DNA from 3 places in the Enterobacter sp. 4974935 genome. Region 3 is predicted to be linked to each of the others. Evidence: predicted binding sites of a transcription regulator. Region 3 holds the regulator's gene; each other region holds the start of a gene.
What was found. The regulator PhoB, encoded in region 3, activates phosphate uptake and scavenging genes when phosphate is short. The targets are predictions, from matches to a motif close to CTGTCATAAAACTGNCNNAT.

Region 1 (7,786 bases), 380 kb from region 3:
CGAAGTTATCCATTTCCACGCCTGGTGTTATCAGCAATTAAACGCGCATCGGCGTCTTCCCCCCAGGAGCAAAAACTTTATTGAGCTGATGGAAAATGCGCTGACGGTGGCATTTGAAGAGGGAGCAATCAAACCGGAGCAGTACAGCGCCGTTTTGATAGATGAAGGACACGATTTTAAACCGGAATGGCTAAGAATCCTCGCCAAAATGCCGGACAATAAAGATAGCTCCCTGCTGTTTCTGTACGATGACGCTCAGTCAATTTATCAGAAAAAGAAAGCTCTCGATTTTACCCTGTCCAGCGTCGATATAAAGGCTCAGGGCCGTACAACTATTTTGGATACCAATTATCGCAACACCCGGCAAATACTCCATTTTGCCAGCAGCGTAGCATTTAATTATCTCAATAATCACATAGAAGCTTCTCTCAAATACCAGCAGCCTGCCGCAGGTGGCCTGTCCGGGAAGTATCCCGCGCTGGCCAGCTTTGATAATCAGGACGAGGAGATTACGCGCGTCCTCGATTGGGTCACAGAGCAGCGACAGGAAGGTGTTGCGTGGTCAGAAATCGCCATACTGTGCCCCTCAACCTACAGCATTTCAGGCATGCTCGCGCCAAGGCTTGAAGCCCGCAAGATCCCATACCAGATGATTGTCTACAGCGATGATAAAAAGCACTGGTCCCCGCAGAATGATTACCTCTGCGTCATGCCGCTGCCCAGCAGCAAGGGGCTTGAGTTTAATTCGGTCGCCATTATGGATGCGGCAAAGGAAAGGGACAGTGAAGATCTGAGTGACGATATCAAGCGCCTTTACGTCGGCATTACCCGCGCACGACAGAATCTTCTGGTGACAATGCACGGAACCGGAAGCCTGCGAGATCATCTGGTCGAGACCTGGGAAAAGAGCGTTAAGTCGATCTAACTATTCTGCGTTGAAAAGTATCTGCACCGAACAATCCCCTCTCCCCTGTGGGGAGAGGGCCAGGGTGAGGGGTAAAGTCCAATATTATTTCAACGCCTCCGGCAGCGTCACAATCCATAGCTCGCTGTCGGAATCCGGCTTCTTCAGCGGCTTGACGCTGAGGGTAGTTTCAACCGCTTTGTCATCCAGCGTCAGCTTGCCTTCCGCGTTCACCCGATAATCCTTGAGCTTCTTGCCCTCGGCCGGGTTGTGCATCGCCACCTTCACGCCAAAGTCATTATCGTTCGCCACCGCCAGCGTTTTGTCGTCAATCAGCGCCAGCCCTTCGGCCTTTTCCTGCTGCCAGCCCAGCGCACGCAGATCGACCACCTGCGTTTTTTCCGCAAGTGAAATGCCGCGCTGCGCCAGCGTTTTCTCATCGTCAAATTCCGGGTATTCGCCCGGCTTGTCGAAGGCGGCCAGATCGCTCGCCTTGCTCAGATCCACCCTGTAGATGAGGTTACGCATTACGTCGTTTTTATCTTCGCCCTGTTCAATCAGCAGGATAGTGTGGTTATCCAGCGCCACGATATCGCCGATTTTGGCGTCGCTGTTTTTGCTGTAGGCCGCGCTGTCGACAGGGTAGCCGTACATCGCGGTTTTTCCGGTCGCCGGATCGAAGCTGACCAGTCGCGTAAACAGCGCCTGCTTTTTGCTCTTCCCGTCGATATCCAACGTACTCTGGACAGCGGCGATAATACGTCCGTCCGGCATGCGGGTCAGGCCTTCAAATCCCCGGTTTGCCTGGCGCCATTTGATAACATTTGGCAGACCGCCGGCGATGGATTTCTCCCCTTCCGCCGCCTGTGGGCCGTGGATCGCGAGGATTTTCCCTTTACTGTCAATATTAATCAGGAACGGACCATACTCATCGCACAGCCAGTAGCCGCCCTTCCCGTCCGGCGTGATGCCTTCCGTATCCAGCCCGCGGTTATCGCCTTTCAGCACTTTTAAGGTGTCGCTTAGCGCGATTTCATTGGTGGAACCAATCACGCCACTTTGCAGCGGCAGACCGTTGATTTCGCCTTTATCGTCATGCAAAGGACGCGCGTCCACGGCCTCCGCTTTACCGTTTTGCACGCGGATCGTCATTAGCAGCGGGGCGAAATCCGGGGTAACAAAGATTTTAGCGTCATTTTTCCCCATTTTTGGCGAATCCGCGTTAGGACCGCGATCGGTCACGGTCGTAAACGTCAAGGCATCGCCCTGCTTGCCCGTAAACAGCAGGCCAGAGCCAGTCCCCACAGGCAGCCCGTTCGGAAACGCGCTGGCAAACGCACCGCTGTATTTGACATGCGCGCCTTCGGGAAAACTGACGACGTAACGCTCCGCGGTTGGCTGTGCCGCCAGGCCAGAGAAAGAGAGCGCACAACCAATTAGCACAGGAATGATTTTTCTTTTCATAGTGTTAGCACCCAGTAAGTGAAGCCAACAACGTAATGAAGAAACGTGTCAGAAAAATGACATGGTGAAAGCGGTTCGGCACAACGGGGCGTATAGCCACCTCCAGAAATGTAAACCTGTGTCTTTATCTGTGACAACTGAAACACTTTTGGAAATTATTAGAAACTCAATTAATTCATCCTGAACTAATTTTTCCGACCCGTTCAGCGTACGTTTAATGAGAATCCTGAACCCTTCCTAAACGCGAATGCATTACGTATTGACTCCTTGCCGGGTCAACATTCGAACAACATTTAAAATTCAAAAACCAAACAAAATCAGCATAAAAACGTGACAAGCATCGCATTTGCAGAGATAAACAGCTCTTGTTAAGGTGCCCTCAGATTAATTTGATGACGAGGAAAAACTCATGAAAAAGCTCAACGTTCTCCTTCTTTCCGCTCTGACTGCCGTATCGGGCTCCGCACTGGCCATGGGCGGCAGCATTGAGCAGGGTAAAAACTTTACCAACCTGAATGTGGAAATGGGGAAATCAACCTCCGGTCTGTACACCGAAGGTAGCTGGCTGAAAAACACCGATGACGGCACCACAACCGGTGGCGTAGGAGCAGGCTACAACTTTGAAGTCGGCCCGGTGATGCTGAACGCAGGCGCTAAGGCCCTCTACGTTGGCCCGAAAAAAGGCGATAACGGCGTGGCGTTCCCGGTCGGCGGCGGTGTGAACGTTGCCCTGACCGACAGCATCAGGGTATTCGGTGAAGGCTACGTTGCGCCAGACGGCCTGAACAACAGCGTGAAAAACTACGTTGAAGCGAATGGTGGCGTAAGCTGGACGCCAGTGAAGCCGGTGACGCTGAAGGTGGGTTATCGTCACGTGAGCGTTGATGGTAAAGACGGTCGTCCTAACCACACGCTGATTGACGGCGCATATGTTGGCGGTGGCGTGTCCTTCTAAGCCTGTTTGCCCGTTTCGCCCGGCGGCGCTACGCTTGCACGGGCCTACAATGAAGGGTGCAATTTATGAATATTATTGCACCTTGTAGGCCGGGTAAGCGCAGCGCCACACGGCAAAAAAGGCGATGAGACTGTTAATAAAAAAACCTGCCGGATGGCAGGTTTTTTTATGTCCGACATTACTTGCGAACGACCACCAGCTTCTGGTTCACAAACTCTTTGATCCCCAGGTCCGACAGCTCGCGTCCGTAACCCGAACGTTTTACGCCGCCGAACGGCAGTTCTGCCGCCGTATCGGTGAGCCAGTTGATGTACACCATCCCGGTCTCAATACGCGATGCCATCTTCTTCGCGCGCTCAATATCCTGGCTGAACACCGCTCCGCCCAGGCCGTAGTGGGAGTCGTTCGCCAGCGCGACCGCCTCGTCGTCGTTTTTCACCACGTAAATCTGCGCTACCGGGCCAAAGAACTCTTCGAAGTACGCCGGGTTGTCGCGTGAGATGTTGGTCAGGATGGTCGGCTCAAAGAAGCTCCCGTCTCGCTGCACAGGTTTGCCGCCATAGTGCAGCGTAGCGCCGTTTTTCACCGCCTCGTTAACCTGTTTGGTCAACGTGTCGAGCGCGTCTTTAGAGGACAGCGGCCCCAGCGTGGTGCTTTCGTCCAGCGGATCGCCAATCTTCACCTGCTTAAATGCCTCGGTGAATTTGCTCAGGAAGGCATCGGCAATCTTTTCATGCAGGATAAAGCGCTTCGCCGCGGTACAGACCTGCCCGGCGTTGTTGAGCCGCGCGTTAACGCCGATCTTCACCGCTTTATCCAGGTCCGCATCGTCGAGCACCACGAATACGTCGTTACCGCCAAGCTCCAGCGTGGATTTCTTAATGTGCTTCGCCGCCTGGGCCGCTACCACGCTGCCCGCTTTTTCTGAACCGGTTAGCGCCGCGCCCTGTACGCGATCGTCAGCGATGATGTTCGCCACCTGATCGGACGAGATAAACAGGTTGGTCCACGCCCCTTCCGGCGCGCCCGCCTCACGCACCAGATGGGCGAAGGTTTCCGCACAATGTGGCACAATGCTGGCGTGTTTAGCGATGACAGGGTTACCCGCCGCCAGGTTTGGCGCCAGAACGCGCATCAGCTGATAGTATGGGAAGTTCCATGGTTCGACGGCCATCAGCACGCCGATGGGGTGATGTTCAACCCATGCTTCCCCGAGTTCAGAGTCATACTTCACCGGGGCCAGGAACTGCTTCGCGTTGTCCGCATAGTAGCGGGCGATTTGCGCGCACAGCTTCACCTCGCCGCGGCTCTGTTCGATGAGCTTACCCATCTCCTGGCTGGCGATTTTCGCCAGCTCCTCCACGCGTTCGTCGATCAGGTCCGCCAGCTTATGCAGTACCGGCAGGCGCTGGCTTATGTCGCCTTTCGCCCAGTCGGAGTGATAGAGCGCATCGGCTGCCTTCAGCGCCGCTTCAACATCTGCGTCAGTGTGGGAGGGATATTCTTTGATGAGCTGGTTAGTGGCAGGATTTACTGTCTGATAAGCCATATCGAATCTCCATGTTTTACCGCTTAGGGTATTAAGGGTAGTCAACATGACTGGCTATGGACGTAAAGTTGGGTATATCCGGAAGGTTCTGAGTAAAGCGATGCCATACCGTGGCTGGCGTGGTATAAAAAACCTTCATAAGGAGTTGCTATGACCGATACCCGCCACATCCGTCAGACCTTTCACCGCGCCTCGGGCCTTGAACTACGCAGCACGTGGCAGAGCATGCAGGCGTACAAACGCCATTGCCACCCTCAGCTCTCCATCGGCGCAATTGTGGAAGGCCAGACATGCTGCGTGTGTAATGGCAGAGAATACATCCTCCAGCCCGGGGACCTGATTGTGATCCCGGCTTATGTCCCACACAGCTGCAACCCTGTTGCCGGGCAGCCGCGTAGTTATCATATGCTTTATATCGATACGGACCTTCCCCTTGCGGTTCAGGTGATTCGCAACGCTACGCTGTTTATGTATTACCGGGAAGTTGTTGAGAGGATGTCCCCTGCGTCCGTAGACAGGCTGCTTACTGCCCTTCCCCATTGCATGGATGAGGCAGAAAAGCCTGGATCAACCAGCCAGCAGGTTCAGCAGGCATTTCTTTCCAGTCTTTCCAGCCCGCCTTCCCTCGACGCACTTGCGCAACGATTCTCGCTGCGAAAGGAGACGCTGATCCGTACCTTCAAGAAGGACACGGGCCTGACGCCTGGCAGCTTCCTCAATATCTCCCGCGTTGAGTACGCCAAAGCGCGGCTGCGTGCCGGGGATGATATCGCCGATGTCGGCTACCAGAGCGGGTTTGCCGACCAGAGCCATTTTCATAAGACCTTTGTGCGCTACACCGCCGCCACACCGCGCCAGTACGCTACGGGCCGATCAATATCAGACAATAAATAGGTTCTGTGTTTTCGTAGTCTGGCCCCAGTTTTGCATTCTGAGGTCGCTATGGAACTGTTCTTCCCTTCCGCTTTTCTCGCCCTGGCGCTGGCGCATTTTGTTGCCCTGTTAAGCCCGGGCCCGGATTTTTTCCTGCTGATGGGCTACGCCGCCCGCTACCGACTGCGCGGCAGCGCCGGATTGTGCATCGGGATAGCGGCAGGAAATGGGCTTTACATTTTGCTGGTCATTATGGGATGGAGCGCGCTGCGTCAGTTCGCGTGGCTGTTCACGTTGATTGAATTATCCGGCGCACTGTATTTGCTCTGGATCGGCTCGCATCTTGTACGCAGCCGACCGCAGACGCTGGCGCTAAATGAAACACATGAGCGCTGCCCCTCGCTGCGTAAGCAGATCCTGCTGGGGCTGGGTTCGGCGCTGTTGAATCCCAAAAACGCGTTGTTCTACCTGGCGCTGATGACGGCGTTACTCGGGCCGGACGTCACGCTGCTTCAGCAGGCGACCTGCGGCGTCTGGATGGTGATGGTAGTACTGGTATGGGATTTTGCGCTGGTGTCGCTGATGGGGTTACCGGCGGTTCAGCGAAAGCTCAGCCGTTCGCTCTGGCTGATAGAGCGCACGGCGGGGGTGGTATTGATGGGGTTTGGTGGGTGGGTGCTGTGGCGGTTTTTGCACTTTTCCCCCGTATCCCTCTATCCTTAACCCATGGAAAAACATACCGAACTCAAACGCGCCAAGCTTCTCGCGCTGTCGCTGCTGCTGATTGCCGCTGCGGCCTTTATCACTACCCTGTTCCTGCCGCAAACCTTCTGGGTACGCGGCGCAAAAGCTATTGCCGAGGCGGCGATGGTCGGCGCGCTGGCGGACTGGTTTGCCGTTGTCGCGCTGTTCCGCCGGGTGCCAATTCCCTTTATCTCGCGCCATACGGCGATTATCCCGCGCAATAAGGACCGCATCGGCGACAATCTTGGCCAGTTCGTGCAGGAAAAGTTTCTGGATACCCAGTCGCTGGTCGCATTAATTCGCCGCTACGAGCCGGCCCAGATGATTGGTGCCTGGTTCAGCAAGCCCGACAACGCCCAGCGCGTCGGGCTGCATCTGATGCAGGTGATGAGCGGTTTTCTTGAGCTAACTGACGACGGGCGCATTCAGCGCCTGCTCAAACGCGCGGTGCATAAGGCTATCGACAAGGTCGATTTAACCGAGACCAGCGCCGTCATGCTGGAAAGCATGACCAAAAACAACCGTCACCAGGTGCTGCTGGACGCCATCATCAACCGTCTGATAACCCTGATTCAGCGAGAGAGCACGCGGGAATTTATCTCTGACCAGATCGTCCACTGGCTGAAGACCGAGCATCCGCGCAAGGCGATGGTGCTGCCCACCGAGTGGCTGGGCGATCAGAGCGCAGAGATGGTGTCGAACGCGGTGAACACGCTGCTGGATGATATCAGCCACGACCGCACGCACCAGATCCGTCGGGCATTTGACCGCGCCACGCTGAAGTTTATCGACAACCTGAAAAACGACCCGGAGATGACGGCCAAAGCCGACAACATCAAGCACTATCTGAAGAATGATGAAGCATTTAACCGCTACCTGGGTGAAATGTGGGCTGACCTGCGCCAGTGGCTGAAAAATGACATGCAGAGCGACGATTCCCGCGTGAAGCAACGTATCGCCAACGCCGGGCTGTGGTTTGGTGAGACGCTGTCGAATGATGCCAGCCTGCGTGCGTCGCTGAACGAGCATCTGGAGCAGGCCGCGCACCGCGTCGCGCCGGATTTTGCGGCATTCCTGACGCGCCATATCAGCGACACGGTGAAAAGCTGGGACGCCAAAGATATGTCACGCCAGATAGAACTCAATATCGGTAAAGATCTTCAGTTCATTCGCGTAAACGGTACCCTGGTAGGCGGAACGATTGGCCTGATCCTGTTTTTACTTTCTCAGTTGCCCGCCGTGCTGGGGCATTAATCCGCTTTTGGCGGCGCGATAACGTAGCGCGTCGCCTCGAAGC
Region 2 (7,786 bases), 990 kb from region 3:
TTCAGGCGGTATACGTACCTGCGGATGACTTGACTGACCCATCTCCAGCCACCACCTTTGCTCACTTAGATGCAACCGTGGTACTGAGCCGTCAGATCGCGTCTCTGGGTATCTACCCGGCCGTTGACCCGCTGGACTCTACCAGCCGTCAGCTGGATCCACTGGTTGTTGGCCAGGAACACTACGACACCGCGCGTGGCGTACAGTCCCTGCTGCAACGTTACCAGGAACTGAAAGACATCATCGCCATCCTGGGTATGGATGAACTGTCTGAAGAAGACAAACTGGTGGTAGCACGTGCGCGTAAGATCCAGCGCTTCCTGTCCCAGCCGTTCTTCGTTGCGGAAGTATTCACCGGTTCTCCAGGTAAATACGTTTCCCTGAAAGACACCATCCGTGGCTTTAAAGGCATCATGGAAGGCGAATACGATCACCTGCCAGAGCAGGCGTTCTACATGGTTGGTTCCATCGAAGAAGCCGTGGAAAAAGCCAAAAAACTTTAACGCCTTAATCGGAGGGTGATATGGCAATGACTTACCACCTGGACGTCGTCAGCGCAGAGCAACAAATGTTCTCTGGTCTGGTCGAGAAAATCCAGGTAACGGGTAGTGAAGGTGAACTGGGTATTTTCCCGGGTCACGCACCGCTGCTCACCGCCATTAAGCCTGGTATGATCCGCATCGTTAAACAGTTCGGTCATGAAGAGTTTATCTATCTGTCCGGCGGCATTCTTGAAGTGCAGCCAGGCAGTGTGACCGTTCTGGCCGATACCGCTATTCGTGGCCAGGATCTCGACGAAGCGCGAGCCCTGGAATCGAAGCGTAAGGCTGAAGAGCACATTAGCAGCTCTCATGGTGACGTGGATTACGCTCAGGCGTCTGCGGAGCTGGCCAAAGCGATCGCGAAACTGCGCGTTATCGAGTTGACCAAAAAAGCGATGTAACACCGGCTTGAAAAGCACAAAAGCCAGTCTGGATCCCAGGCTGGCTTTTTTTTTCGGCCTTAATTCATGATGAAAAAGATGTAGAATTTTAAGCATCAAACGTTTTTACTTCTCACACAAACTACCGTCAGGATGCGTATGTTAAACAGTGCGATGAGCGTGGTGATCCTTGCCGCAGGCAAAGGTACCCGCATGTATTCCGATCTGCCTAAAGTGCTCCACACGCTGGCAGGAAAGCCAATGGTGCAGCATGTTATTGATGCAGCTAATGAATTAGCTGCCAGCCAGGTGCATCTGGTTTATGGACATGGCGGCGATCTGCTGAAAAAAACGCTGCGTGACGACAATCTCAACTGGGTGCTACAGGCAGAACAGCTGGGTACGGGTCATGCAATGCAGCAGGCTGCACCCTTCTTCGCTGATGATGAAGACATCCTGATGCTCTACGGCGACGTCCCGCTGATCTCCGTTGAAACCCTCACTCGCCTGCGTGAAGCCAAACCGCAGGGTGGCATTGGGTTGTTAACCGTCGTGCTGGACGATCCAACCGGCTATGGCCGCATTACGCGTGAAAACGGCAAGGTAACCGGGATTGTTGAGCATAAAGATGCCACTGACGAACAGCGTCAGATTCAGGAGATCAACACCGGCATCCTGATTGCGAACGGTGCGGATATGAAGCGCTGGCTGTCCAAACTCAATAATAACAACGCGCAGGGTGAATACTACATCACCGACATCATTGCGATGGCGTACCAGGAAGGGCGTGAGATTGCTGCCGTTCATCCGGCGCGTATCAGCGAAACGGACGGGGTAAACAACCGTCTACAGCTGTCACGCCTGGAGCGTATTTACCAGTCCGAGCAGGCAGAAAAACTGTTGCTGGCGGGCGTTATGCTGCGCGATCCGGCGCGTTTCGATCTGCGTGGCACGCTGACCCACGGGCGCGACGTTGAAATAGATACTAACGTTATCCTGGAAGGTAACGTCACGCTGGGCAACCGCGTCAAAATCGGCACCGGCTGTGTGATTAAAAACAGCGTGATCGGTGACGACTGCGAAATCAGCCCGTACAGCGTGGTAGAAGATGCGCGTCTGGATTCCGCCTGTACCATCGGCCCGTTTGCGCGTCTGCGCCCGGGCGCTGAGCTGCTGGAAGGCGCTCATGTAGGTAACTTCGTGGAAATGAAAAAAGCACGTCTCGGTAAAGGCTCGAAAGCCGGTCATCTGACCTATCTGGGCGATGCGGAAATTGGCGACAACGTAAACATCGGTGCAGGGACGATTACCTGTAACTATGACGGTGCCAATAAGTTTAAAACCATCATCGGTGATGACGTGTTTGTAGGTTCCGATACCCAGCTGGTGGCGCCTGTCACCGTGGGCAAAGGCGTGACCATTGCCGCCGGGACAACCGTTACGCGCGATGTGGCCGAGAACGAGCTGGTGTTAAGCCGCGTTCCGCAGGTCAGTAAGCAGGGCTGGAAACGCCCGGTGAAGAAAAAGTAACGACAATATACACCCCTCACCCTGACCCTCTCCCCATAGGGGAGAGGGGAACTGAATGGTGCGGTTTTCACCCTTTCCCCTATGGGGAGAGGGCCGGGGTGAGGGGATAACATAATCCTCCCCCCACCAGCAGTACCCATAAAAATAACCCCACTCTCTACAAGGCTCGGGGGGCCCGGAAAGGGCAAATACAGGTCAGCGACAACGCATGGCATAACGCCATAATCAGGAAATCTAACTATGTGTGGAATTGTTGGCGCAGTTGCGCAGCGTGATATTGCTGAAATCCTTCTCGAAGGTTTACGTCGTCTGGAATACCGTGGTTATGACTCAGCCGGTCTGGCTGTCGTCGATGCAGAAGGTCATATGACCCGTCTGCGTCGTCTCGGTAAAGTGCAGATGCTGGCCCAGGCGGCGGAGGAACATCCGCTGCACGGTGGCACCGGTATTGCGCATACCCGCTGGGCGACTCACGGTGAGCCATCTGAAGGCAACGCACACCCGCATGTGTCTGAACACATTGTGGTGGTGCATAACGGCATTATCGAAAACCACGAACCGCTGCGTGAAGAACTGAAAGCGCGCGGCTATACCTTCGTCTCTGAAACCGACACCGAAGTGATTGCTCACCTGGTGCACTGGGAGCTGGCACAGGGCGGTACACTGCGTGATGCGGTGCTGCGCGCTATCCCTCAGCTGCGTGGTGCTTACGGTACGGTGATCATGGATTCCCGTGACCCGTCCACGCTGCTGGCCGCGCGTTCCGGTAGCCCGATGGTGATTGGTCTGGGCATGGGTGAAAACTTTATCGCTTCCGACCAGCTGGCGCTGCTGCCGGTTACCCGTCGCTTTATCTTCCTGGAAGAGGGCGACATTGCCGAGGTGACACGTCGCAGCGTGACCGTATTCGACACGAAAGGCGAGCAGGTTAAGCGCCAGGAAATCGAATCAAACCTGCAATACGACGCGGGCGACAAAGGTGCTTATCGTCACTACATGCAGAAAGAGATCTACGAACAGCCAAACGCCATTAAAAACACCCTGACCGGGCGCATCAGCCATGGTGAAGTGGATCTGAGCGAGCTGGGCGCCAATGCCAACGAAATGCTGAGCAAAGTCGAGCACATTCAGATCGTGGCCTGCGGTACCTCTTACAACTCCGGTATGGTCTCTCGCTACTGGTTTGAATCCCTGGCGGGCGTGCCGTGCGACGTCGAAATCGCATCTGAGTTCCGCTATCGTAAATCCGCTGTGCGCCGTAACAGCCTGATGATCACTCTTTCCCAGTCTGGCGAAACGGCCGATACCCTGGCGGCGCTGCGTCTGTCTAAAGAGTTGGGTTACCTGGGTTCGCTGGCCATCTGTAACGTACCGGGCTCCTCACTGGTGCGTGAATCCGATCTGGCGCTGATGACCAAAGCGGGCACCGAAATCGGCGTGGCCTCCACCAAAGCGTTCACCACGCAGCTGACCGTTCTGCTGATGCTGGTGGCGAAGCTGGCGCGTCTGAAAGGCGAAGATGCTTCCGTTGAGCATGACATCGTTCACGGTCTCCAGGCGCTGCCGAGCCGTATCGAGCAGATGCTGTCTCAGGACAAGCGCATTGAGGCGCTGGCTGAAGATTTCTCTGATAAGCACCACGCTCTGTTCCTGGGCCGTGGCGATCAGTACCCTATCGCGCTGGAAGGCGCGCTGAAGCTGAAAGAGATCTCCTACATCCACGCGGAAGCCTACGCGGCAGGCGAGCTGAAACACGGTCCGCTGGCGCTGATCGACGCGGATATGCCGGTTATCGTGGTGGCACCGAACAACGAACTGCTGGAAAAACTGAAATCTAACATCGAAGAGGTGCGCGCCCGTGGTGGTGTACTGTACGTCTTTGCGGATAAAGATGCCGGTTTCGCCAGCAGCGACAACATGCACATCATCGAGATGCCGCATGTGGAAGAGGTGATTGCGCCGATCTTCTACACCGTACCGCTGCAACTGCTGGCTTACCACGTCGCGCTGATCAAAGGCACCGACGTTGACCAGCCGCGAAATCTGGCGAAGTCCGTTACCGTAGAATAATCCTTCCAGGCTCCGCCATCCGGTGGAGCCTTTTTTTATGACAATCCGTCATTTTCAGCTATTTTATCAGTGTCACATAAAGAAAATATTACTGAAAACAAGCTGTCATAATAATCATTAAGTTTATGATTTATTTATGGATTTTTGCTTAATTTTAAGTGAAATTTTCTTTGTCATAAAACTGTCATATTTCGTACATTTATCTGTCACCTGTTTGTCCTATTTTGCTCATCGTAGCCACTTAAACAATGATTTACGAAATCCTTGCAGGAGACATTATGAAAGTTATGCGTACCACTGTCGCAACTGTTGTCGCCGCGACCTTATCTCTGAGCGCTTTCTCTGCTTTCGCAGCAGCAAGCCTGACTGGCGCTGGTGCAACCTTCCCTGCGCCGGTGTATGCCAAATGGGCGGATACCTACCAGAAAGAGACCGGTAACAAGGTCAACTATCAGGGTATCGGCTCCTCCGGTGGCGTAAAACAAATTACCGCGAATACCGTTGATTTCGGCGCATCCGACGCTCCGCTGTCTGATGAGAAACTGAATCAGGAAGGCCTGTTCCAGTTCCCGACCGTGATCGGCGGCGTTGTGCTGGCTGTTAACATCCCTGGCCTGAAATCAGGCGAGCTGGTGCTGGACGGCAAAACCCTGGGTGATATCTACCTGGGCAAAATCAAAAAATGGGATGACGAAGCCATCACCAAACTGAACCCGGGCGTTAAGCTGCCTTCGCAGAATATCGCGGTGGTTCGTCGTGCTGACGGTTCTGGTACCTCTTTCGTGTTCACCAGCTACCTGGCGAAAGTGAACGAAGAGTGGAAATCTAAAGTCGGTTCCGGCTCTACCGTTAACTGGCCAACCGGTCTGGGCGGTAAAGGCAACGACGGTATCGCTGCCTTCGTACAGCGTCTGCCTGGCTCTATCGGCTACGTAGAGTACGCTTACGCGAAACAGAACAACCTGGCTTACACCAAACTGGTTTCTGCTGACGGCAAACCGGTTAGCCCGACCGAAGAGAACTTCGCTAACGCCGCAAAAGGCGCTGACTGGAGCAAATCCTTCGCTCAGGACCTGACCAACCAGAAAGGCGACGATGCATGGCCTATCACGTCTACCACCTTCATTCTGGTCCACAAAGAGCAGAAGAAGCCTGAGCAGGGTGCTGAAGTGCTGAAGTTCTTCGACTGGGCATACAAAAACGGCGGCAAACAGGCGAATGACCTGGATTACGCCAGCCTGCCAGACAGCGTGGTTGAGCAGATCCGTGCTGCATGGAAAACCAACGTGAAAGACAGCAGCGGTAAAGCGCTGTACTAACAGGATATTTTTGACGAAGATGGCGGGTGGCGCGCAGCGATCCCGCCCTACGGTTCATCCTGTAGGCCCGGTAAGCGCCAGCGCCACCGGGCATATTCGTAAGACGTCTCATAAAGAAGAGTAATTTATGGCTGCAACCAAGCCTGCATTTAACCCTCCGGGTAAAAAAGGTGACATGATTTTCAGCGCGCTGGTGAAACTGGCTGCGCTGATTGTGCTATTGCTGCTGGGCGGCATTATCGTGTCCCTCATTTTCTCCTCCTGGCCGAGCATTCAAAAATTTGGTTTCGCCTTCCTGTGGACCAAAGAGTGGGATGCGCCGAACGATATTTACGGTGCGCTGGTGCCGATTTACGGCACGCTGGTGACCTCTTTTATCGCTCTGCTGATTGCGGTGCCGGTAAGCTTCGGTATTGCCCTGTTCCTGACGGAGCTGGCACCAGGCTGGCTGCGACGTCCGCTGGGTATCGCCATTGAACTGCTGGCGGCCATCCCAAGTATCGTTTACGGCATGTGGGGCCTGTTTATCTTTGCTCCGCTGTTTGCGACGTACTTCCAGGAGCCGGTGGGTAATGTTCTCTCCGCCGTTCCGTTTGTGGGGGCCCTGTTCTCTGGCCCGGCATTCGGTATCGGTATTCTGGCGGCTGGCGTGATCCTCGCCATCATGATTATTCCGTACATTGCGGCGGTCATGCGCGATGTCTTCGAACAAACCCCGGTGATGATGAAAGAGTCGGCCTACGGCATCGGCTGCACCACCTGGGAGGTTATCTGGCGCATCGTCCTTCCGTTCACCAAGAATGGGGTGATCGGCGGCATCATGCTGGGCTTAGGCCGCGCGCTGGGTGAAACCATGGCGGTGACCTTTATCATCGGCAACACCTACCAGCTCGACAGCGTGTCGCTCTACATGCCGGGGAACAGTATTACCTCTGCGCTGGCGAACGAATTTGCCGAAGCGGAATCCGGGCTGCACGTCGCAGCGCTGATGGAACTGGGTCTGATCCTGTTTGTTATTACCTTTATTGTGCTGGCTATCTCCAAGCTGATGATTATGCGTCTGGCTAAAAACGAGGGGGCACGCTAATGGCGACTCTCGACATGCAAAACACCGCTCAGCTTGCGGAATCTCGTCGCAAAATGCAGTCAAAGCGCCGGATTAAAAACCGCATTGCGCTGACGCTTTCCATGGCCACGATGGCGTTCGGCCTGTTCTGGCTGATCTGGATCCTGATGTCCACCATCACCCGTGGTATTGATGGAATGTCCCTGGCGCTGTTCACCGAGATGACGCCGCCGCCAAACACGGCGGGTGGTGGCCTGGCAAACGCCCTGGCGGGCAGCGGCCTGCTGATCCTGTGGGCGACCGTTTTCGGTACGCCGTTGGGCATCATGGCGGGTATCTATCTGGCGGAGTATGGCCGCAAGTCCTGGATCGCTGAAGTCATCCGCTTTATTAACGACATTCTGCTTTCTGCCCCGTCGATTGTGGTAGGTCTGTTTGTTTACACCATCGTGGTGGCGCAAATGGAACACTTCTCCGGCTGGGCGGGTGTGATTGCGCTGGCGCTGTTGCAGGTGCCTATCGTTATTCGTACCACTGAAAACATGCTGAAACTGGTGCCGGACAGCCTGCGTGAAGCGGCTTACGCGCTGGGCACGCCGAAATGGAAAATGATTTCGGCGATCACCCTGAAAGCGTCCGTCTCGGGGATCATGACCGGTATCCTGCTGGCTATCGCCCGTATCGCTGGTGAAACCGCACCGCTGCTGTTTACCGCCCTCTCCAACCAGTTCTGGAGTACGGACATGATGCAGCCGATCGCCAACCTGCCGGTGACGATCTTTAAATTTGCGATGAGCCCATTCGCGGAATGGCAGCAGCTGGCCTGGGCCGGGGTGCTGATCATCACCCTTTGCGTACTGTTGCTGAACATTCTGGCGC
Region 3 (7,786 bases):
GACGCGCCGCCTCCTCAATCTGCTGCATAAGCGCCTGCTGGTGCAGACGGTTATCGGCGTCCTGTTTGAGCTGCTGGCGGATCTCCCCCTGACGCGTGGTGTTTTCACGAAGCTGTTGCGCCAGCTGGTGTAACTGCGCCTGAAGGGTTGCGGCGTCGGTTTCCAGCCCCTCCGGGCGTTGTGCCTGATGCGCCTGAAGCTGCTGGTTTGCCTGTACGGAGAGCGCCGTGGCCTGCTGGAGCTGGTTCTCCAGCGTCTGCTTTTGTTGTTCAAGCTGGCGGATCGACGCTTCATCCAGCAGGGCGGAGAGAAATGCCTCCTGACTGGCAAAGCAGCTCGCGGTCAGCGCGGCGCTGAACTGAGCCTGCGACTGCTGAAGCCGTTCACGCTCAAGCGTCTCCTGCTGCTGTAGGGTGGCGAGCTGGCTTTGTAGCGACACGCATTCGTCATGGATGCCGCGCCAGTTCTCAGGGATAACCGCGTCGGCTTCTGCGTCATCAGAATCCGGCAGCGTCTCCAGGATGGGCATCAGGGCGTTAATACGTTCCTGAATCGTACCGTGCTGGGCCTGTTTTTCCTGCCAGCGGGTATATTCAGCTTCGCGTGCGCTCAGCCAGGCGCTTTCGGCCCCTTCATCGGGCACGCTAAGCGACAGCGACTCTAGCGAGGCTGCCAGCGCCTGACGCGTCGCCGTCAGCTGCTGCTGGTACTGGCGCGCCTGATCTTCCTGTTCATTGAGCTGGTTTTGCAGCGTCAGACGCTGGCTAAGCTGATACAGCTGGCGTTCATACTGCTCCTGTTCGCTCATCCAGGGGGCAATATCATCCTGAATATTCAGCGCTATGTTCAGGGAGGTGCAGACCTCCAGCCACTCTTTAGTGAGTGCTTGCTCTTCCTGAGAGAGGGCCTGTACTTCCTCTGTCTCGCGCTGGATCTGTTGGGTGAGCGCATTCACCTGCCCGAGCACCAGCAATCCTTCCTCTTTTAGCGCGGCAACCTCTTTCTCCAGCGCGTCGCGGCGGCGCTGATTGTCGGTCAGTTCAAGCGCCTGATACTGCACAACTGCCGGGTGTTCGCTTGAACCGCAGAGCGGGCAAGGTTTACCCGCTTCGAGCAGTGCACGATAGTTCTCAAGATCCTTGATTGTTGCCTCACGCTCACAGAGCGCTTTCAGGTCGGCATAGTGCTGATTTTTCTCTTTGAACTGCTGACGCCGCAGGATCAGCGTTTCATTGAGCTTAGCCTGCTCAGCCTGCGCTTTTTGCACGCTTTCCGCATTATGGCGCAGCCGTTTTTGCAGCGGCTGATAGCGAGCGTGAAGCGCAGTCAGGCGCTGGCGGAGCGCCCGCGATTGTGCCTGTTGCTCCATTGCCGTCGCGAGATCCTCAGCCGTCAGCGTCAGCGTACTCTCCGGCATCTCAGCCAGTTTCTGACGAAGCTCAGCCATACGCGCTGACTGGGCCACAAGCTGATTTTTATCGCGACTCAGTTGCGTAAAATGCGCCCGCCAGCCGGCAATTTCCTGCCCCCACTGACGGAAACGATCGTGTTCGGTTAGCCACTGCGTCAGTACCGTGTGTTCTGTCCGCAACTGTTCACGGTTGTGCAGCGCACCGTTGCGAATACGCGAGCGCTGCGCCGCTCTGTCGAGTAAGCGAGTATTTACTTCAACAATTCGCGCTGTTGTCTGCGCCAGGCGGGTGGTCTGCTCCTGCTGATACTCCCACAGCGGACGTAGCTGGGCGGCGGGCTGTGCCAGCTGGAGCTTCGCCAGTTGCGGCGCGGCGTCCGTCAGAGCCTGTTGCGCCTGCTGCTGCGAAGCGGCTACGCGCTGCTGCTCACGTATCAGCTCGTCGTTACGCGTAAGCCACTGAAAATCTTTCTGTTGGCTCTGCTGCTGTGCCAGCAGGATTTTTTCTTCGTCAGTAAGTGCCTGCAAACTTTGCTGCAAGTGCTGCTGCTGTTCCTCGCTCAGCAGCACAACGCCTGCGGCCTGCGCTTCGCACATCTCCAGCGCGTTGCGTGCCGCTTTGTGTTTTTCAAAAACCATGGCGGAAATCTGGCCGTAAATTTCCGTGCCGGTCAGTTCCTCCAGCAGCTCTGCCCGATCGCTCGGTTTAGCATTCAGGAAGGCGGCAAACTGCCCCTGAGAGAGCAACATCGAGCGGGTAAAGCGACCATAGTCCAGCCCGGTGAGTGCGGCGGTTTGTTCCAGCTTATCCGTGACTTTATCGGCCAGAATTTTGCCGTCTTCGCAGCGGGCCAGCTCAACGCGCGGTGCCTGTAAGTTCCCGTCTGGCTGGTTGCGGGCGCGGTTCTGGCTCCAGAAAGCGCGATAAGCAACGCCTTTGACCTCAAATTCCACTTCAGCCAGGCATTCGGCGGTATCGCGCGTCATCAGGTCGTTTTGTGCCTGAGAGACCTTATTAAGACGCGGTGTTTCGTGGTAAAGCGCCAGGCAGATGGCATCCAGCAGCGTGGTTTTACCCGCGCCGGTTGCGCCGGTGATGGCAAACAGCCCATTGCTGGCGAAAGGCTCCGCGGTGAAATCGATTTTCCACTCACCCTTTAGCGAATTCAGATTTTTCAGACGCAGGCTCAGAATTTTCATGCGTTTTCGTCCTCGTCATTGAGGGAATGCAAGGTATGGGCAAACAGCTCGTTAAGCCTGGTGCGCCTGGCCTCGTCCACTTCTTCATGCGCAAGCCGCCGCGCGAACACCTCTTCAACCCGAAGTTCGCTAAGCGTTTCACGCTGGGCGTTCAGCAGAATTTTCTCGCGCTGCTCGCGGCTGCGACGTACCAGCAGCACCTCCACGGGAAGGTCTTCCGTCAGCGTCTGAATTTTACGCTGCATATCGTACAGGTAGTCATCGGTGGTGATTTCGATATCGAGCCAGACGGGGGGATTAAGCACTGCGCCGCGCCACTGCTCAAGCTGAGCGGTAATGGCGGCCAGATCGCCTTTCAGCACTGCCAGCGGCTGGGTGACCGGCACCTCAAGCGTCTCAACGGCGCTAAGTTTGCCTTCGGTGAAGCTCACCAGATGCACGGATTTGGCTTTGCCCGTTTCGTCAAAACTGAGGGAAATGGGCGAGCCGCAGTAGCGAATATGCTCGCAGCCGCCGACGATCTGGGCCCGGTGAATATGCCCGAGGGCAATGTAGTCGGCGGGAGGAAAGTTTTGCGCTGGAAACGCGTCCAGCGTACCGATATAAATCTCGCGCACCGCATCACTCTTACTGGCCCCGACGGTGGTGAGGTGCCCGGTGGCAACGATCGGAATGGCCTGTTCGCCGCGCAGGGCGCAGGCTTCCGTATGCTGCTGGTGATAATAGCGGGTGATGGCCTGCAACAGATGCTGCTGTTTTTCGCTCCCGGACAGGCCTGCCTGGCTTTGCACGATATCGCGCGGGCGTAAAAACGGAATTGGGCATAGCACCGCGCCCGGCGTGCCATCACGTTTTTTCAGGATCTGCGGCGCGTGTCCGGCGCTGGCCACCACGGTGGTATTGAGGAACGCCAGAATATCGCGGGATTCATTCAGCGTCGCCACCGAGTCATGGTTTCCGGCGACAATCACCAGGTGACAACCGGTTTGCTGGAGGTTGACCACAAAACGGTTGTACAGCTCACGCGCATAGCTCGGCGGCGATCCGGTATCAAAAATGTCGCCCGCCACAATAATTGCGTCCACCTCGTGAGCCTGAGCCGTCTCCAGCAGCCAGTTCAGGAACGCTTCATGTTCCGCGGCGCGGCTTTTGCTGTAAAAATTTTGACCCAGGTGCCAGTCTGAGGTGTGAAGTATGCGCATAAGAGATCCGTGGCAATAATAAGAAAGCAGGATTATAAACGTTCGGGGAACGGAAAATAACCGCTGTAATAAAACAACAGTTTGCTATTTATCGTGGTAATGTTTTTCATAAATCTGTCATAAATCTGACGCATAATGACGCCGCATTACAGACTTGTAACTTAAATACGATAAGACAGGGCAAAGTATGGCGAGACGTATTCTGGTCGTAGAAGATGAAGCTCCGATCCGTGAAATGGTGTGCTTCGTGCTTGAACAAAATGGCTTCCAGCCGGTTGAAGCGGAAGATTATGACAGCGCGGTGAACCAGCTGAATGAACCCTGGCCCGATCTGATCCTGCTGGACTGGATGCTGCCTGGCGGTTCCGGATTGCAGTTTATCAAGCATATCAAACGCGAGGCGATGACCCGCGATATCCCGGTGGTGATGCTGACGGCGCGCGGTGAGGAAGAGGATCGCGTGCGCGGTCTGGAAACCGGCGCGGACGATTACATCACCAAACCGTTCTCTCCAAAAGAGCTGGTGGCGCGTATCAAAGCCGTGATGCGCCGTATTTCACCGATGGCGGTGGAAGAGGTGATTGAGATGCAGGGCCTGAGCCTGGATCCTACCTCACACCGGGTCATGACCGGTGAAAATCCCCTCGATATGGGCCCCACCGAATTTAAACTCCTGCACTTCTTTATGACACACCCGGAGCGCGTTTACAGCCGCGAACAGTTGCTGAATAACGTCTGGGGAACTAACGTCTATGTCGAAGACCGAACGGTTGACGTCCATATTCGCCGCCTGCGTAAAGCACTGGAACTGAGCGGCCACGATCGCATGGTACAGACGGTCCGCGGCACGGGTTATCGCTTCTCGACCCGTTTCTGAACAATGACAGGAGTGTGACGCGTGCTGGAACGTCTGTCATGGAAAAGGCTCGTCTTTGAACTGATCTTATGCTGTATTCCGGCCCTCATTCTGGGGGCTATTTTTGGCTATCTGCCGTGGTTTTTACTGGTGGCCGTGACGGGGTTGCTCGTCTGGCATTTCTGGAATTTACTGCGTCTTTCCTGGTGGCTGTGGGTCGACAGAAGTATGACACCCCCGCCGGGAAGCGGGAGCTGGGAACCGCTACTCTACGGCCTGCACCAGATGCAGATGCGTAATAAAAAGCGCCGTCGTGAGCTGGGAAGCCTGATAAAACGCTTTCGCAGCGGCGCGGAGTCGCTGCCGGACGCAGTGATCCTGACGACGGAAGAAGGGACCATCTTCTGGTGCAATGGCCTCGCACAGCAGCTGTTGGGCCTGCGCTGGCCGGATGATAACGGTCAGAACATCCTCAACCTTCTGCGCTATCCCGAGTTCACGCTGTATCTGAAAACGCGTGATTTTAGTCGTCCGCACAATCTGAAGCTCAATAACGGTCGCCATCTTGAAATTCGCGTGATGCCCTACAGCGATCGGCAGTGGCTGATGGTGGCGCGGGATGTCACCCAGATGCATCAGCTTGAGGGCGCGAGACGTAACTTCTTTGCCAACGTCAGCCACGAGCTGCGTACGCCGTTGACGGTGCTTCAGGGCTATCTGGAGATGATGCAGGAGCAAACGCTTGAGGGGGCGCCGCGTGAGAAAGCGCTGCATACCATGCGGGAACAGACGTTCCGCATGGAAGGGCTGGTCAAACAGCTACTAACGCTTTCAAAAATTGAGGCTGCCCCGTCGCTGGCGCTAAACGACATCATTGATGTGCCGATGATGCTGCGAGTGGTGGAGCGCGAAGCCCAAACGCTGAGCCATAATCAACACACCCTGAGTTTTGATGTTGATAACACGCTGAAAGTGCTCGGCAGTGAAGATGAGCTGCGAAGCGCTATCTCAAACCTGGTCTATAACGCCGTGAATCATACCCCGACAGGGACGCATATCGCGGTGCGGTGGCAGCATACTCCGGCAGGGGCTGAGTTTAGCGTCGAGGACAACGGGCCGGGGATTGGGCCTGAACACCTCCCGCGTCTCACCGAACGGTTCTACCGGGTGGATAAGGCGCGCTCGCGGCAGACCGGCGGGAGCGGACTGGGGCTGGCAATTGTGAAGCATGCCGTCAGCCACCACGAAAGCCGGCTCAATATCGAAAGCACCCTGGGTAAGGGCACGCGCTTTAGCTTCGTGATTCCGGAACGATTAATTGCCAAAAAAAGTGCCTGACAGCGTGTGTGTCAGGCTACCTTTCCACGGGCCAGCGATTGCTGGCCCGTTTGCTTTGCAGTCAAGCGAAACGCGAGTGAATATTATACGGCTGGTGCTTTTTTGTTCGCATGATTAGCCATGAGTTTTTCTTATACATGGCATATTATTTTGGTCTGAATTTTCATGCTGGCATATTGTTCTGGTTTTACGATCCCTTCTTGCCTTTAAACGTTATAAGCGTTTAAATTGCCCCCCATATACTGTCAGACCGACTGTATTTGCGTGGTAAATCGAAAAACTATTCTTCGCCACGCCTGGACGGGAGCATATCCCGCTGAAATTGAGCAAATTTTCCGCTGTATCGTCCCGTCAGGGATGGCGAAAATCTCAACGTATTCAACACCACATCCACAGGCAGTAAGGTTTTATGACCCATCACTTGAAATCGCGTGACATTATCGCGCTGGGCTTTATGACATTTGCGCTGTTCGTTGGCGCAGGTAACATCATTTTTCCTCCAATGGTTGGCTTACAGGCGGGTGAACACGTCTGGACGGCTGCGTTTGGCTTCCTGCTTACTGCCGTGGGCCTGCCGGTACTGACCGTTATCGCGCTGGCGAAAGTCGGTGGCGGTGTGGACAGCCTCAGCACCCCGATTGGCAAAGTGGCTGGCGTTCTGCTGGCAACCGTCTGCTATCTGGCCGTTGGCCCGCTGTTCGCAACCCCGCGTACGGCGACCGTCTCCTTTGAAGTGGGTATTGCCCCGCTGACCGGTGACGGCGCGATGCCGCTGTTTATTTACAGCCTCATTTACTTCGCCATCGTGATTCTGGTTTCTCTCTATCCGGGCAAACTGCTGGATACTGTGGGTAACTTCCTGGCACCGCTGAAAATTGTGGCGCTGATTGTGCTGGCGGTTGCGGCCATCGTCTGGCCTGCGGGGCCCATCAGCTCCGCGATGGACGCCTACCAGAACGCGGCGTTCTCAAACGGTTTCGTGAACGGCTATCTGACGATGGATACGCTTGGCGCGATGGTGTTTGGTATCGTTATCGTTAACGCCGCGCGTTCCCGCGGGGTGACCGAAGCGCGTCTGCTGACTCGCTACACCATCTGGGCTGGCCTGATGGCCGGTGTCGGCCTGACGCTGCTGTATCTGGCGCTGTTCCGCCTGGGTTCAGATAGCGCAACGCTGGTCGATCAGAGCGCAAACGGCGCGGCGATCCTGCATGCTTACGTGCAGCACACCTTTGGTGGTGCAGGCAGCATGCTGCTGGCGGCGCTGATTTTCCTGGCCTGTCTGGTGACGGCGGTGGGTCTGACCTGCGCCTGCGCGGAGTTCTTCGCTCAGTATCTGCCGCTTTCTTACCGCACGCTGGTGTTTATCCTCGGCATCTTCTCCATGGCGGTGTCAAACCTCGGTCTGAGCCACCTGATTCAGGTCTCAATTCCGGTGCTGACGGCGATCTATCCGCCATGTATCGTGCTGGTAGTGCTGAGCTTCACCCGTTCGTGGTGGCATAACTCCACGCGAATTATTGCGCCAGCCATGTTTATCAGCCTGATTTTTGGTATCCTTGACGGGATCAAAGCATCAGCATTTGCAGAAATCCTGCCAGCCTGGACACAGCGTCTGCCGCTGTCCGAGCAGGGCCTGGCCTGGCTGATGCCTTCCGTTGTAGCGCTGGTTCTGGCGATTATCTGGGACCGTGCGGCAGGGCGTCAGGTGACATCCAACGCCCATTAATCAACGGCAACAAATTGTTTAACCACGGGGCTTAAGGCCCCGTGGTTTTT

Region 1: the regulator PhoB is predicted to act here: its motif matches at 2,414-2,433, upstream of AC4OVS_RS19265 (esterase-like activity of phytase family protein).
Region 2: the regulator PhoB is predicted to act here: its motif matches at 4,693-4,712, upstream of pstS (phosphate ABC transporter substrate-binding protein PstS).

The regions. Positions count from the first base shown of each region.
Region 1 covers NZ_JBZWGT010000003.1:3,761,449-3,769,234, forward strand. Annotated here, with positions in the region: gene AC4OVS_RS19260 (3'-5' exonuclease) at 1-925, shown strand, start outside; gene AC4OVS_RS19265 (esterase-like activity of phytase family protein) at 1,010-2,368, opposite strand; gene AC4OVS_RS19270 (YfaZ family outer membrane protein) at 2,778-3,323, shown strand; gene AC4OVS_RS19275 (NAD-dependent succinate-semialdehyde dehydrogenase) at 3,502-4,872, opposite strand; gene AC4OVS_RS19280 (helix-turn-helix domain-containing protein) at 5,023-5,766, shown strand; gene AC4OVS_RS19285 (LysE family translocator) at 5,815-6,468, shown strand; gene AC4OVS_RS19290 (DUF445 domain-containing protein) at 6,472-7,743, shown strand; gene AC4OVS_RS19295 (DUF2955 domain-containing protein) at 7,740-7,786, opposite strand, start outside.
Region 2 covers NZ_JBZWGT010000003.1:4,369,908-4,377,693, reverse strand. Annotated here, with positions in the region: gene atpD (F0F1 ATP synthase subunit beta) at 1-503, shown strand, start outside; gene AC4OVS_RS22175 (F0F1 ATP synthase subunit epsilon) at 524-943, shown strand; gene glmU (bifunctional UDP-N-acetylglucosamine diphosphorylase/glucosamine-1-phosphate N-acetyltransferase GlmU) at 1,082-2,452, shown strand; gene glmS (glutamine--fructose-6-phosphate transaminase (isomerizing)) at 2,693-4,522, shown strand; gene pstS (phosphate ABC transporter substrate-binding protein PstS) at 4,801-5,841, shown strand; gene pstC (phosphate ABC transporter permease PstC) at 5,969-6,928, shown strand; gene pstA (phosphate ABC transporter permease PstA) at 6,928-7,786, shown strand, end outside.
Region 3 covers NZ_JBZWGT010000003.1:3,380,642-3,388,427, reverse strand. Annotated here, with positions in the region: gene sbcC (exonuclease subunit SbcC) at 1-2,611, opposite strand, end outside; gene sbcD (exonuclease subunit SbcD) at 2,608-3,813, opposite strand; gene phoB (phosphate response regulator transcription factor PhoB) at 4,001-4,690, shown strand; gene phoR (phosphate regulon sensor histidine kinase PhoR) at 4,712-6,007, shown strand; gene brnQ (branched-chain amino acid transporter carrier protein BrnQ) at 6,417-7,736, shown strand.